2 regions of the Bariatricus sp. HCP28S3_D3 genome follow, and region 2 is predicted to be linked to the other one. Evidence: riboswitches for the same ligand, from Rfam matches in the RefSeq annotation. Region 2 holds a riboswitch; the other holds the start of a gene.

Region 1 (8,038 bases), on a different contig from region 2:
TTCAGCCGTTACTGATTGCGGAGTATGAGAGAAGAAAGTAAATTCGAATTTATTTGGTTTTGCCGGATAGAGGTGACTTTTTATGAATTGATCGGAGATTTTCTTCTTCAGATGAAGCAGAAATAGGTGGTTGAAAGGAATTTGTTTTAAGTGTCCTTCTATCCACCTTAAACCCAACAGGCGGCTATCGCTCAGAAGTTGTACACTGTTGGTGATAGGAATAAGAAATTAAATAGTTAAAAAAGGAACTTCCATTGCACTTATTTTGCGTGGGAGTTTTTGACATACATATGGAGTTTGGCATATGCGCTTTTCCGATTGTATGAAATAATCGAAAAATATTTATTTGACTCAGTTCTTGCGTATTTGACAATGATATACTATTATAGAAAAGTAATATATTTACATAAGTAAGGAGAGAGTAAAGTGAATAACGTAGAAAACAAAGGAGCGGAGTATGATTTTTATGGGAAACTTCCTCTTAAAAAAGCAATTCCGTTGGGTCTTCAACATGTTTTGGCAATGTTTGTAGGTAACCTTACGCCGCTGCTTATTATTACGGGAGCATGTGGGCTGGTAGGTGCTGAATTTGCGGATCTTCAGGTAGAACTGCTGCAGAATGCAATGATCGTGGCTGGTATTGTCACGCTGGTTCAGCTTTATGCAATCGGACCAATCGGAGGGAAGGTGCCGATCATCATGGGTACCAGTTCCGGATTCATAGGAGTATTTAATAGTGTGGTAGGTGTCATGGGAGGCGGTGTAGCTACGTATGGTGCCATCATGGGAGCCTCTGTTCTGGGCGGTTTGTTTGAAAGTGTGCTTGGATTTTTGATCAAACCTTTGAGAAAATTCTTCCCGGCAGTCGTGACCGGAACGGTAGTACTTTCCATCGGATTGTCATTGATCGGAGTGGGTGTCAATTCATTTGGAGGAGGAAATAATGCGAACGACTTTGGTTCTGTAGAGAATCTGCTTCTGGGATTCCTTGTGCTGGTGGTGATTATTATCCTTAAACATGGAACGACCGGAATGACCAGCGCGTCCTCCATTTTAATTGGAATTATCGTAGGTTACATAGCAGCGGCCATCATGGGAGCTGTACTTCCGCACACCGCTGTCAATGCTGAGGGTGTGGAGTATACGAAGGCATGGGTGTTGAATTGGGATAAAGTAGCGCAGGCAGAATGGATCGCACTGCCGTCTTTGCTCCCGGTAAAGTTGAGATTTGATCTTCGTGCGATTATTCCTGTCCTGATCATGTTCGTTGTGACGGCCGTGGAGACGGTCGGCGATATTTCCGGTGTTATGGAAGGCGGAATGGGAAGAGAGGCGACAGACAGTGAGCTTTCCGGAGGTGTGGTATGTGACGGAGTCGGCTCCAGTTTCGCAGCGCTTTTTGGAGTGCTTCCGAATACTTCTTTCAGCCAGAATGTCGGTCTGGTAACGATGACGAAGATCGTAAACCGCGGTGCTCTTGCAATCGGTGCGTTATTTTTGATTCTTTGCGGACTGTTCCCGAAACTGGCAGCGCTGATCTCCATTATGCCGCAGAGTGTCCTGGGAGGTGCAGCTGTTATGATGTTCTCATCCATTGTCATTAGTGGTATTCAGCTTATAACAAAAGAGACGTTGACGATGCGGAATATTACTATCGTATCGGTTGCATTGGGATTGGGATATGGAATTGGTGTGAACAGCGGCATTTTATCGCAGCTGCCGCAGGCACTTCAGCTTGTGTTCGGCGGATCCGGAATTGTACCGGCTGCGATTATTGCGATTGTTTTGAATATTGCACTTCCAAAAGAAAAGGAAGTATAAAACAGAAGATGTGGCCTTTGGTAAAAGGACGTGAATACAGCATCCGCAGGTGCCTACCTCCGGATGCTGTATCCGCGTCCGCCCACATAATTTACCCCATTAATCACCGTAAAAGCATAGGGGTCTACCGTATAAATCATTTTCTTAACAGAACTGACTTTATTATAAGGCAGAATAGTCAGTATGACTTTTGCTTTCTCTTTTTGATATCCGCTTTCAGCATTTAATAATGTAACTCCGGTATCAAATGTCTTCAGCAGATGTTCACGGATCGTCTCGCGTTCTTTTGAGAAAATCAACAGCTGTACTTTGGATTCACCCTGTGTGATGATTTTGTTTACCATGATGCTGCTGCACAGAATGACGACAATTCCGTAAACCGTTGAAAGAAGCGGTTTGGATACGGATTGATACAAAATGATCACGAAATCACAGACGTACATGACTGAAGATACCGGAATCTGGAATTTTTTGTTGAGGACGACTCCTAAAATATCAAAACCGCCGCTGGAACCATTTGCACGGAGAATCAGACCGGAGCCGATACCTAAGAGACAGCCTGCGAGCAGACTGCTCAGGAAAGGGTCGGCGGACAGCGCGTCGAATATTGTGATTCTGCCGAATAGTTCAAGAAGAGTCGGGAACAGAAAGGTCATGATCAGAGTCTTGAAAATGAACTCTTTTCCGGCAAAGATCCATCCCAGTGCAAAAAGAATCAGGTTGATGGCGAGTACGATCCAGGATAAAGGCAGGTTCATAAAACCAGACAGTATGACGGAAAGACCGGTCACACCGCCTGCCACAAAGCCCTGTGGAAGGACGAAAAGGCCAAATGCGGCAGCGGTCAGGGTCCCGCCGAAAATGATCATAATATAAGAAATAAATTTATTTTTCATATTTTTTACCTCCGGGCACTATTATAAAAGTAATGTGTCCGGAAAACTGTAGCGTATGCTACAAATAAGCTCCGTTTTTGAGGATTTGATATAAACCGTTCCGATCGGTGATCATAATTTTACCATAGTGGCTTTTCAGAAGGCCCTGATCGGCAAAAGCGGAAAGAACCCTTGATACGGTTACCCGGTTCAGACCCAGAGTTTCTGCGATTTCGGCGTGTGTATAAGGAAGGACATTGTCCAGAATTCCTTTGTCCCGGTTGGGGGAAGCCGTCTCTTCCAACAGAAAACTTGCAATGCGTTTTCGGCTGTCGTAGTTGGTGAGGCGGTATATCTGTCTTGAAAGATGATTACACGTCTCGCTTAAATGCTGGAAAAGGAGAACCATCAATTCGGGCGTTTCGCGCAGCAGTGGGATCAGGTCGGAGACCAGACAAGTGGCAAGGCGTACCTCGGTAACTGCGGCAACACTGGTTGGGCGAACATGATCACTCAGAAAAGAGGATTCGCCGAATATACGGCCTTTTTCCAGAATCTCCAGAGTCGTTTCACGCCCGGAAGAAGAAAGGGTATATACGCGGACTCTGCCTGATAGAATCAGGTATAAATAGTCGGCGGAATCATTTTGAAGATAGATAAATTCGCCTTTTTGATAGGTCTTCTGTGAGCCGATCGTACAAAAGATATCAAAGTATTTCTCGAGTATTTTAATCATAAGCGTTTCCTTTCCGGTATCAATATAATAGAATAATATGTATTTATTATAACAGATGGCTGATAAGAAGTGTCCGGGAAAATAAAAGATATTTGGATGGTGACAAAGAACGCGTGAAAAGTGTGTGGAAGAAACATGTGAAAAAAAGATGATGAATGTTGACGTAATTGAAAAATATGGTGTATAATAATCGCATCAATTGATTGCCAAACCTGCTGAAAGGCAGGGACGGAAAGCTAAGCGTCTAAGCAAGAAATGATGTATGATAGGCTGGCTGCAACGAAATGGGTTGCAGCCGGCTTTTTGTTTTGAAAGAAGACAAGACTCCCACTACTACAGGTGGTGAGTTGCGTTTCAGGACAGGCTGAACAGGAGGATGCAATTGAATCGAGTATTTCGTGAAGAGAAGAAATTTCTTATTAATGTTGAAGAATTCATTAAAAAGAGCCACCAGTTGGAACAGGTGCTTATACAGGATGAACACAATGGAACAAATGGTTATATGATTCGTTCTCTATATTTTGACACAGTCTATGACGACGATTATTTTGAAAAGCAGGCGGGGTGGAATGTAGAAGGAAGATTCGGCTGCGGTGTTACGATCCGGACAGCAATTATGCAATGCTGGAGATGAAGCAGAAGCAGGGAAGCAGTCAGCTGAAACGGTCACTCAGAATGACAAGAGAAGATGCCATGAGAATGATACAGGGTTATTATTATTCCAGAGTCTTTCCGAAAGAATTTACAATGGAATATTATCAGAAATACATGGCTGATCTGGAGTAATTTCCAGATCGCCCATTTTATTGGTGGTCATGCGGAAGAAAATGTATTATACTAGATAGAAATGGGGCGGAAATCAGAAAAATGTTTTTCGGAATCATTTTAGAATTGTGATAATGAAAGAGAGAAGTTCATGGAAAAGAAACAATTTACCGGACATATCATGGCAGCAATTTCAGTCGTTATCTGGGGAACGACTTTTATCTCAAGCAAGATATTGCTTGAAGATTTTTCACCGATCGAATTGCTGCTTTTAAGATTTGTGATCGGATATATCATTTTGTGGATCATGAGTCCACGGAAAATGGAAGTGACGAATAGAAAGCATGAGCTGTATTTTGCAGGTGCCGGACTTACGGGAATCTGTCTGTATTATCTGTTTGAAAATGTAGCGCTTCTCTATACGCAGGCGTCAAATGTGGGAGTCATCACTTCAATCTCACCATTTTTTATCGGCATCAGTGCGCACCTGTTTTTGAAAGATGAGAAATTGAAGAAAAGCTTTTTTGTCGGATTTATTTTCGCAATCGTAGGAATTGCGATGATTAGTTTCAGTGGACAGGATGGTGTCCGGCTTAATTTTGCAGGGGACATGCTGAGTGTGGTGGCTGCGATGATGTGGGGACTTTATGCGATTCTGGCCAGAAAGGCGGGAGACTTCGGGTATCCGGTGATCCCTGCCACCAGAAGGATGTTCTTTTACGGCATCCTGATGATGCTTCCGCTGGCATTTGTTTTCGGATTTGATGTCAAGGCGGTGCAATTTGGAACTCCCGGAAATCTGCTGAATTTATTATATCTGAGTGTGGGCGCATGTGCAGTCTGCTTTGTGACATGGAACCGGGCAGTGGAAATTCTGGGAGCGATTAAGACCAGTGTTTATATTTATCTGATTCCGGTCATCACGATCATTACATCGATTGTTGTCCTGCATGAGAAGATCACATGGATGTCAGCAGCAGGAACGGTGCTCACAATGACTGGGGTGATCATATCGGAACGTATGGGAAATGCAGGTTAGCGAAGGAGGAGAAAATATGTTGAGTGAAGAGATGAGGGAGTTTATTCAGGATCATGAAGAAGAAGCACTTGAACTTCTGAAAGAACTGGCGCAGATTCCGGCATCTTCGAATCAGGAGGAGAAGCGTGCAAAGTTCTGCCGTGACTGGCTGGAAAGGCAGGGGGCACAAGGGGTGTATATGGATGAAGCGTTCAATGTGATATACCCGGTCGATATCCATCAAGCGGAAGAAATCGATGTGTATATGGCACACCTGGATGTGGTGTTTCCTGATACGGAAGCGCTTCCGTTAACAGAATGTGACGGGAAAATCTATTGTCCGGGAATCGGAGATGATACAGCCTGTGTGGTTTGTATTTTGATGGCGGCAAAATATATTGCAGGTAAGATCAGAAACGGTGAATGGGAAAAGGAACAGAAAGGATTCGGAGAGCAACAGAAGAAGAACGGAGCGGCGGGCATGCTGCTGGTATGCAATTCTGGAGAAGAGGGACTTGGAAATCTGAAAGGAGTTAAAGCAATCTGCCGGGGTTACGGAGAACGAATCCGGAATTTCTGTACATTTGACAGTGAACTTGACAAAATTGTAAACCGCGCGGTCGGCTCAAAACGGTACCGAATCCGGATAGCCACAGAAGGCGGACATTCTTTCGGAGATTTCGGAAAAGATAACGCAATCGAGAAAATGGCCGGAATCATCGAGAAGCTCTATCGCGTTCAAGTGCCGGAAGGCGGGAAGACAACCTATAATGTGGGATTGATCTCCGGGGGAACCGGGGTGAATGTGATTGCCCAGAATGCGGAGATACTGTATGAATTCCGTTCCGATACCAGTGAACATTTGCAGATGATGGAACAGCATTTTGAGAAGACGATACGGGAAGAGAAAGATAAAGGGCTGGATATAGAATATGAGGTGATCGGACTTCGCCCGTGTGGCAAAGGTGTGGATGCGGCCAGGCAGGAAAGGCTGACGGAAAAAGCAATGAAGGCAGTAAAAAACGTGATCGGAAAGAATCCGGAGCAGAACTGCGGTTCTACCGACTGTAATATTCCGCTTTCAATGGGAATCCCTTCGGTCTGTGTGGGATGTTACTATGGACATGGTGCACATACAAGAGAGGAATATATAGAGAAGGATTCGCTTATTTTGGGAATACAGGTGGCATTCGAAATGATCTTTGGAGAATAAAATAATCAATTATAAAAGCGGGGCATACCGGTCAGATATGCTCCGCTTTGTGTTCCCTTATTAAAGAGTATCTTCACGTTTGATATATCCCGGATGATCAGCCGGAGCAATGATTTCTTTTGCATGAATCACTTGTGCTCTCCGGTCAACAACCAAATTCTCAAGATGTACGTTTTCTGCGATTACAACACCTGGGAATACCACACAATTCTTTACAACAGCACCAGGTTTCACGACGCATCCACGTCCGAGAATTGAATTCTCGATCGTACCTTCGATCAGGCAGCCGTTGGAAACAACAGAGGATTTCACGCTTGCTGTTTCAAGATACTTCGTCGGGCAGGAGTCATTGGTACGTGTGTAGATCGGCCAGTCCTCATCAAAAAGGCTCATTGCTGATTTGTAGTCGATCAACGACATGTTAGCATCATAGTAGCTCTTGAAATCTGTGATGGAAGCAAAATAACCGCGATGAGAAATTCCGCGCACATCCAGTTCTTCACATTCTGCACTGACGATGTCAGCCAGTGTGTACATAGAAGAAAGTTTGTGAGCTTTCTGTACGAGCTCGATAAACAAATCTTTCTTCATAATATATGTATCCATGAAAATATTTCTGTTCTTAGCATTACCGTGATTTTTCTCGATAGAAAGAACACCTTTCTGACGGTTCAGGTTCAAAGTATTGCAGTTCAGGAATGCTTCTTTTGCATTATCAACTGAATGGTACAGAACTGTGATATCCGCACCGGAATCTATATGATTCTGAAGCAGAGTATCATAGTTTGCAGTGTATACCATGTAGTTCGGTGCGATGACTACATATGGATGATGCATTCTCTGAATGCATTCCAGGTTCTCCATAAACATGGCGATGTCCGTGTTATAGATACTGTGCTCAGCACCATCATCGGAAAACAGGATCTGCAGATTGCCGCGTTTTGAGTTGATATTGTATTGGCGTCCACTTCCGAGATGTTCGACAAGAGAACGAGGTTTTCTTCTGATATATACCTGGATGCGGTCAATGTCACTGTTACTCATATTAGAAATTGCAAAGTCTATTACTCGATATCTTCCGAGGAAAGAGAACGAACCGATTGGACGATAGTCCTGAAGTCCCTCTACCCAGATATCTCTGCCGGAAGAAGTGACGATTCCAAATGCGTTATACATATTATTCTACCCCCTTTACACGTTTTGCTACCAGTTCGATATGTTCGCTGTCAGCAGAACCGACAACAGCCTGTTTGCCGATCTTAATGCCGTCGGCAACCAGAGCGCGGGTAACAACGGCTCCGTCTTCCACTTCAACACCCGGCATCAGTACACTGTCGATAATCTTGGCGCCTTCACCAACTTTAACTCCGGTGAAAAGAACGGAGTTCGTGATTTCGCCGTTGATGGTACAGCCCTGTGTGATGAAAGCCTTGTTGATCTTAGCTTCAGCGCCTATGTAATGAGGAAGAGTTGTAACGTCTTCGGTATAAATCTTCCAGGTCGGATCGCTTAAATCAAGCTCGTTTCCATTTAAAAGATCCATATTTGCTTCCCAAAGGGAATCGATGGTTCCTACATCTTTCCAGTATCCCTGGAATTTATAAGCAACC
Region 2 (8,038 bases):
ATTTAACCACCGGCTTTCTGGTGCGGTAGAATGGGGATTTTGTTCTGTTGATGGAAGTAAAATTCAGGCCAACAACTCGAAAGATAATAACTTTACAAAAAATAAACTGGATGACCGGATCAAGTGGCTGAATGGTCATACAGATGAATATCTTCGAATACTGAATGAGATGGATGAAGATGAAGAACAGGAGGACAATCCGGAAAAGTTAACACGGGAAATCATTGAAGCTAAACTCAAAGAGGCCCAGGAACGTCTTGCAAGATATGAAGGCTACTAGAAATTGATGGAAGAAACAGGAGTATCACAGCTTTCTATTACCGATGCAGATGCGAAGCTTATGAAAAATAAAAATGGGTTTGGTGTAGCATATAATCCGCAGACAGTAGTGGATTCAAAAACACATCTGATCCGTGATTTCCAGATGACAAATCAGGTAACAGATCATGGGCTTCTAGAAAGTACGATGAAGGGAATCAAAGCAGCGGAACCGGAAACTATTGTAGAAGTTGTTGCAGATAAAGGCTACGAAGATACAGATGATATGGTCAGATGTCTGGAGAATGGAATTATTCCCCACGTGATAACGGGTGATGGAAAAGATGGCTATGAAATAGAAATACCCTACGAAGACTCTGAAGTAGATACAACCAGTGCAGAACCGGAAGACTTAAAAAAGCATTGCATTCAGGAATGATTCCGGAAGCATATAAAGAAGTTATACAGGATATAAAAGTAGAGGAAGTACACCGAAAAGTTGTAGATGAAAAGGCAGAGGTTACTTCGATTTACGGAACACCAGAGGAGATGCAGGAAAAAGCAAAGGAAGGGTATTTTGTCAGAGATTCTGAGAGGAATCTTGTATACTGTCCTGCAGGAGAAATGCTCAGGCAGAAATGTGTTAAGAAAAATGGAAATATCCGGTATGCAAATAAAAATGCCTGTAGACACTGTAAAAATCGTAATAAGTGTTATAAAGGAAAAAATGAATGGAAAGAGATAGATTTTACAAAAGATCAGTTGCAGAAGCCGTGTAAGGACTGGTTAAAAACAGAAGGAAAAGAACTGGAAAAAACGAAAGTTAAAGAAAAATGGCATTATGAGAAAGTAAAGATTGTAAAATTCTTTCTTAAACCAGACCGGGAGAAAATGAGCCAGAGGATGAGTTTGTCAGAGCATCCGTTTGGGACTATAAAACGTGCAATGGGAGCCACTTATTTCTTGCTGAAAGGAATACAAAAAGTGGCTGGGGAGTTTGCGCTCTTTTGTCTAGGGTATAACCTAGAACGAGCTAAAAATCTCCTTGGATTTCAAAAAATGATGGAACTGATGGAACAGGCATAAACCTTTTTCTTTCAAAATGTGTATTTTATTCAGTTTTCAATGTCACAGATGAAAGAAAGGGACTAAATTTATGCCTAATAATCAAGTTTTCGGACGGTCTGTGGGAGGGGGAGGCTTGTTTTGTTTTATTGTAAGAAATTTTTCGATTTTATCGGGAAAACACAAAAATGTTCGATTTATTACATACACCGGATGATTAACTGTATGAAAAAAGGAGAAAGAAAATCATGGCAATGAGACCTGTCTATGAAGTAAAAGAAAACATACCATTTTTTACTGCTGTGAATGTGGAATTTGAGTGGAATGGAGGATTCGCCAAAACTCAGAAACAAAAAAATATCAGAGCACTTCATGAAAACTATCGTGAACGTAGATCCGATAAAAAGGTATTAGAGATTTCAAGTAAGTCTTTACAGGAAGGAGGAGAAGCATTGAGCGCCTTTTTCCTTCCTAAATACGTTCCGGAACTTGATAAGAGTGTACCTGTAGAATGTGTTTTTCAGTCAGGAAAAACATTTATGAATGGAGGGCCATATAAAGATCTCTTATGTGCAACACCGAGAGAGGCAAAAAAGGATGAACGTTTAAAAACTAGCGGAAGACTGAAGTGTTTCATGTTCGATGGCAAGGAATATCCACTCATTCCAAAGACTATTTTTTATGATTACATTTATATAAATGCGCTCCTTGAAAATGAAAAATTGGCAGAGATTGCTCTTCAATATGATGCTTTCACAGATATTGAATTTAATCCGGAAAAGAGTCTTAATTGTCAGGCAAAAGCTTGTGCGACATTTGTTGCTTTATCCCGATTGGGATTATTGAGTCAGGCTAAGGGGTTTGACTCATTCCTTGCATTATATGATCTGGAAATTCCAAAGAAAGCTAAGGAAACTAAAAAGGTTAGTTTGGTGGAGATGGAAAGAACGGAACCAACAAATGTTAATATCCAGGTAGGTGCCATAATTCGCCATAAGAAGTTCGGTGATGGAGTAATTAAGAAGATAGATTCTAAAGTTTTGGTAGCTCATTTTCCAGAAGTTGGAGAGAAGAATCTTGGAATGAACTGGTGTGTCCGAAATTGTGAAATCATTAAGAATTAGGTTTCCGACGAGATTGGAGATATACAACAAAAAAATTATACCGATGAAGGAGCTGGGAATATATGACCAAAAGTATGTTTGAAAATATTCGTGTAGTGGCGGCAGTTAATCGTAATCGTATTTCATATCAGAACCTTGAGTTGATTCAATTAAAATATGAAGTAACAGATATGGAAGAATGCCTTCGTTTCTGTGAAGAGAATAGTATTGAAGTGTATAAAGAAGAGTATGCTGTTGATGCTATTCCCGTAATAAGGAACAATGTGGATACTAAACCTCGAAAAACCTCGGAAGAAATATATCAAAATAAGTTGGCAAAGAGAATAACTCGACGAATTATGTATCTTGGATCAGTCAAAGCTAGAAAACGAGTAAGGGAGCAGGGGCTTCACGGATGGTTATGTGGAACTTACACCAGTAAGATTGCCGAGAGTATATGTTCGAGGGTGAAACATATTTTCTCAGTTGAAGAAATGGAGTTTATAGTAGCGCATCTTGTTGAGGAAAATGATGAGGATAGTATGTTTGTGATGGTTGATGATTTAGAGCAGGAAACTTGTGATTTATTAAATGGAAAGCTAAATGAACTGATCCCAAAGCTACATGTTAATATTTCTATGGTTGATTCATAAATTAATAATTGTGATGAGTGAAAAGGTACACAAGTAGTCATAATGTAACGGATATGATAGGTGTTTCCGGTTGAAGTATTCATGTAGCTTCAGCGGCAGCGTTGGTCGAAAAATTGAATATGGACACATTACTTGTGATTAAGCATGCATAGATAAATAGGAAAGAAGCCTTCGAATAAAAGCAACTTGTTATTCGGAGGTTTTTTGTGGGTGGGAATACTTTGGACACTATGAACACAAGGACGGCGAATAAAGCCACTATTTTGCCTTAAAAATAATGCTGCTTGCCGCCAATGATGAGCGATTGTGTCTTCATTGGTATGAAATGACCTATTAGCAGAGCAAACGTGCAGTATATGTGGCTGAGATATGAGAGCATCACGAATATAATATAAATATAAAGATAGCAAGAAAGGAGGTCAGCCAATGAAAACAGAAGCAGCTTTCAAGAATCGCGAGCGTTTTATCGAGTTAGGTATTGTGATTGCAGCACTGAGAAAACGTCAGGGTTTTTCACAGGATGCACTGGCAACGAAAGCAGATATCAGCAGATCGACGTTGAGTGCAATAGAGGCAGCGAATATGACAAGAATGTTCTCTGTAGACACTCTGTATAAGATTGCAGATGCACTTGGAATTTCGGCGGGTGACCTTCTAAACTATTCGTTACCAGCTTCTAATTTGTGATTAGCGAAGAGATTTAATTGTATCCTGCAATGCTCTGATACTGATTCTGGCTTGATAGATTACATCATGATGGCCTTACTAATATTATATGAAATTATTGACCGCAAGGCTATCAGTTTCGATACTGAGAACCCTTGCGGTTTTCTTTTATACAAAATAATACTTTGGCACAACCGGGGAAACCCGGCGTCGCAAAACTACAGGGCCTGAAATGGCAGCCAGTTGCACTAACGCGGTTAAGCGTAGTACCTGCCCAGGCAACCAATGTCTGGGCTTTTCTGTTATACATTGAGGAGGTGTTCTTATGTTCTTCGAGAAATTATTTAGGAAAAAAGAAGGACAGACAATCGAACGGGTAGAAGCACCGTCGATTGAGACGACTAAGATTATGGAGAGCGCTGCAAATTCTGCATTGATTACGGATGAGCAGAAATATGTCCATGATTTCAGGATGACACTTACGGGATTGGAACAAAGACTACATACGTCTGAGAGCAATGAGAAAATTAGCATGGAGGCTATCAAGACGGGATGTGACTTCTATGAAGCAGAATGGGCAGGCATTTTGATTGCTGATGTTGAAACCGAGGCATGTGGCTCCGATGACTTGCTATAACCGCCTTACCGGAAGAATGGAATCTCGCTATACAAAAGAGGTTGAAGCATTTGAAGGTTTTGGTCGTTGGATCAAGGCATTTTATGATGGAAAACCATTAGTCGTGCCGGATGCATCTGTCATCAAAAAGATGTTTCCGGATGAGTTCCAGCATTATCAAAGATTAGATGTCCAAAGTTTGATTGGCACTCCATTTGGTGAGAAGTCAACGGGTTCTTTGTTGTGAAGAATCCTACAAGATATAAGACATATCCGGATATGGCACAGATGCTTGCGTTTGTAAGCATGAAGACTTTTTATCTGCAGGAGCTGCAACAGAGTATGGCAGAGTTGGAAACAAATCAGGATGACTCTGCAGACGAACATACCATTCGTATTAATCTCCTTGGTATGCCGGAAGTTTGCGTCGGAAGCAAAAAGCTGGATATGAGAGTATATGCTTCTGATAACGCATGGAAAGTAATTTCGTTCCTGGCACTGAAAGGGAAACCGGTTCCAGGCTCAACATTGATTGAGAATATCTGGCCGAAGATAAAAGATACATCCGATACCAATCCACTTCGCAGTGCTCTGTATCAGATGCGCAGCAAGTTCCAGTTCCTCTGTCCGAATATCATTTCCAGCAATGAACAAGGATACTGGTTTAATCCAGAGTACCGTGTTGAGGTGGATACGGCTCTGGTGGAAGAACTGTGGAAGAAAATTTCTGAAGAGAAAAATCACAGTGTAAGATTGGCTCACCTGAAGCAGGCGGTCAAATTGTTCAGAGGGTATCTCTGTGATAATAAACTGGATGAGCCATGGATGATTTCTTATTATCATACATACAGTAGTCTCTACGCTCAGGTTATGACTTCTCTTTTAGATGAAATTGATAAGGATGAGAATTATACCGGTATTCACAAGTATGCTTCTGCTTCTTTATCCATGCTGGATGGTAATCCCAAAATCTGTTTCTGGATGACTGTCTCTACTTATTTTATTAGTGGAAAAAGTGCTGCGTTGGAAGTGATAAATGCCAACAGGTGTTCTTTGTCATCAGAAGAATTTGATGTCCTGATGAAGGAAGTCGAAGCTTACATTAAAAATCATGGAGGTACTCTGTAAACTATTTTCGTGGTAACACGGGAAATAACACACTGATTTTTAGGTTACACATAGTATTACACAGGTGATGTTACTGGATACAACACGGCAACACGTCTGGTGATACGGCTCTAAACACGTAGTATAACACCCTCGTTCGATAGCATTTCGAGGCAAGTAAAAATTGCCTTTGAAATCTACCGAATGGGGGTGTCTTTTTGCATCCGGACAAGTCTTTTGGAGCGGTTATTCTTGCATGTATTTGTAGGAATGACCGCTCCTTTTTGGTTATTACAGGTGCCGTGCACCTCCTTCGGTTCTTGAGTTTGCATCTTTTCAAATTTCAAGAACTGGAGGAAATAAAAATGTATTATGATCCGAAAATGTGCGGAAAACGTATTCAGGTCCTTCGCAAGAAAAAGGGGCTTACACAGCTGCAGTTGTCTTTCAAAATAAATGTCTCAGAGAGTCATCTGAGAGCAATCGAAATCGGTATACGCGGTGCTTCCATAGATTTGCTGATTGAGTGCTCAGAGTTTTTCCAGGTATCTCTTGATTACCTGGTTCTTGGCAAGACGGATCCGGACAAAGCAGAGATGATGATGCAGCTGGATATTCTGAGCAATCACATTGATCAGTTGAGAAAACTGATTTGAAGTATACGGAATTGTCAAGAGGAAAACATATCGTTTCTGGCGAGGTTGTGTGCCCTCTGAGAATATGTTGAGGGCAAAAATCTTCGGTAGAATTATTCTCGTAAGCGGTGCTTCACCGCTTACGTGATCTTTGAAAACTGAATACTATTCATCAGAACTTTACTGTAGAAGGGAGCCTTCGTCGGCACACCATGATGTTCAATGGAACGTAGCGATTCGCCGGAGCAAATGCTAGGTTGCAACTGGCGGTGGTGTTGATCTTCTACAGGTACAATGATACTTCCGTAATTCGCGGTCCGGCCATAATGAAGGCGGGATGGTTAAGCGCCAATGAAGCTGCTTCGCAAGCGCGTCTGATGAGTTGATGACTTTAGGGCAGTCCTGTACCTCATCGAAGATGATGAGGGGCTTTTCTGGCACAATCTTCTGACCGCTTGCCAGCATCAGGTTCTGCAGAATACGATCAACATCCTTGGTGGTTTCAAAGAATTGTTTGTATTCTTCGTTTTCATCAAAGTTAAAATAAGCCGTATTTTCATAGTAACGCTTGCCGAACTCTTTCAGAATCCAGGTCTTACCCACCTGACGTACACCCTTCAGGATCAACGGCTTACGGTAGGGAGAATTCTTCCAGTCCAGCAGCTTTTTCAAAATAAATCGTTCCATAGACTCACACCTCACACTTTTATTGGAGTTTTAGTGTTTCTTGATCACACTTTTATTATATGCGTAAGTTTCCCGAAATACAATCATAATCACAAAATTATACGAGTTTTATGGAGGTAAAATCACACTTTTATATTGATACAAGAAATAGGTCTGAATTTCGGAACTGATTTTATACGATTTCTCGTTGCTCCGCCAATCATTCCGATAGCTGTTAAAATAATCTTTTTTACGTTTGCCATATGCCATCCTCTTGAGAAGGATGCCCACATTATCAGATATGTAAACGCACTGCATGTATCGTGGAGAAACGCCATGTTATTGATGCGGTTGTTACAGTCAATGTAACGGAGCGTTGCCAGCTTTCAATCATGTGGATTTATTATATTATATATTAGTCATTCATATTGTAATAAGATAGGAATTCCGTTACAAATTGTTTTACATTTTTTACTTTTTCATCAAAGAAAATTTGCATTTTTATTTCGTCGTCAATAGTATCATTATTTTGGAAGAATTCAGTTGCAGATTCCATACAACCTTGCATGTAGCCTTGCACATAGCCTCGGACATAACCTTCTACAAAAGCATCAGCTCCATAACTATCAGGTTGATAATTTCTTTGCGCTTTCAGGGCAATATAAGCTCGTTCATTTGCTTCTTCATGCAATTTCTCTAAGTACTGCTCAAATTCGGTCATGTATGTGTTCCTCCCTTATCTATATGCGCTCTTCTTTTTTTATTATATTGTCATTTGCAGAAATCGGCAATATTGATTTTTGAGCGATAGTCTCTTTCCTAGTTGGTGAAAAGCAGTAGTATTATTTTTACTTTCTACTCTGGAAAATGGTTCTGTAACCGGCGTACGATGAAGAGTATTTTTGTGGCCTGGGAACTTTTTCACTTTATTATATAAAAATACCCCGCTCCTGGATATGGGGCAGGGGATTTTAGCTTAATATGTAACTGTTCCAGGCTGATAAATAATCGATTTTTTTGTGCCGATTCCGAGTATCTTGTTCAATTCAGAATAGAATATTTCTTTTTCGCTCATTTGATCTAAAAGCTTAAAGTCATAATCCCAAAAGCAAGACTCTACGCATCTTTCCAAATCTTCAATATCAGACATCATATTTTCAGTAAGTTCACAAGGATCTTCATTTTCTCCGCACTCTTCATCAGCGGTCATTTTTTCACATTCTTGTTTCAAAATACTGAATACATATTCTCGATCTTCCTGCAGCATCT

What was found. A riboswitch is a leader RNA that binds a small molecule or an ion and turns the genes downstream of it on or off. The one in region 2 is predicted to bind cyclic di-GMP.
Region 1: another riboswitch for cyclic di-GMP. It lies ahead of ACTNB3_RS04475 (VTC domain-containing protein); the one in region 2 lies ahead of ACTNB3_RS02405 (hypothetical protein).

Annotation. Positions count from the first base shown of each region.
Region 1 covers NZ_JBQHTK010000003.1:195,857-203,894, reverse strand. Annotated here, with positions in the region: gene ACTNB3_RS04495 (NUDIX hydrolase) at 1-41, shown strand, start outside; gene ACTNB3_RS04490 (uracil-xanthine permease family protein) at 427-1,821, shown strand; gene ACTNB3_RS04485 (YitT family protein) at 1,875-2,717, opposite strand; gene ACTNB3_RS04480 (Crp/Fnr family transcriptional regulator) at 2,776-3,432, opposite strand; cyclic di-GMP riboswitch class I at 3,628-3,714, shown strand; partial or broken gene ACTNB3_RS04475 (VTC domain-containing protein) at 3,809-4,218, shown strand; gene ACTNB3_RS04470 (DMT family transporter) at 4,349-5,236, shown strand; gene ACTNB3_RS04465 (M20/M25/M40 family metallo-hydrolase) at 5,253-6,428, shown strand; gene glgD (glucose-1-phosphate adenylyltransferase subunit GlgD) at 6,489-7,604, opposite strand; gene ACTNB3_RS04455 (glucose-1-phosphate adenylyltransferase) at 7,606-8,038, opposite strand, start outside.
Region 2 covers NZ_JBQHTK010000002.1:24,078-32,115, forward strand. Annotated here, with positions in the region: gene ACTNB3_RS02375 (transposase) at 1-280, shown strand, start outside; gene ACTNB3_RS02380 (transposase) at 287-697, shown strand; gene ACTNB3_RS02385 (transposase) at 694-1,344, shown strand; gene ACTNB3_RS02390 (DarT1-associated NADAR antitoxin family protein) at 1,572-2,447, shown strand; gene ACTNB3_RS02395 (hypothetical protein) at 2,510-3,079, shown strand; gene ACTNB3_RS02400 (helix-turn-helix domain-containing protein) at 3,506-3,766, shown strand; cyclic di-GMP riboswitch class I at 3,923-3,996, shown strand; gene ACTNB3_RS02405 (hypothetical protein) at 4,071-4,382, shown strand; gene ACTNB3_RS02410 (GAF domain-containing protein) at 4,369-4,608, shown strand; gene ACTNB3_RS02415 (AfsR/SARP family transcriptional regulator) at 4,605-5,489, shown strand; gene ACTNB3_RS02420 (helix-turn-helix domain-containing protein) at 5,834-6,124, shown strand; gene ACTNB3_RS02425 (AAA family ATPase) at 6,356-6,790, opposite strand; gene ACTNB3_RS02430 (hypothetical protein) at 7,185-7,490, opposite strand; gene ACTNB3_RS02435 (hypothetical protein) at 7,746-8,038, opposite strand, start outside.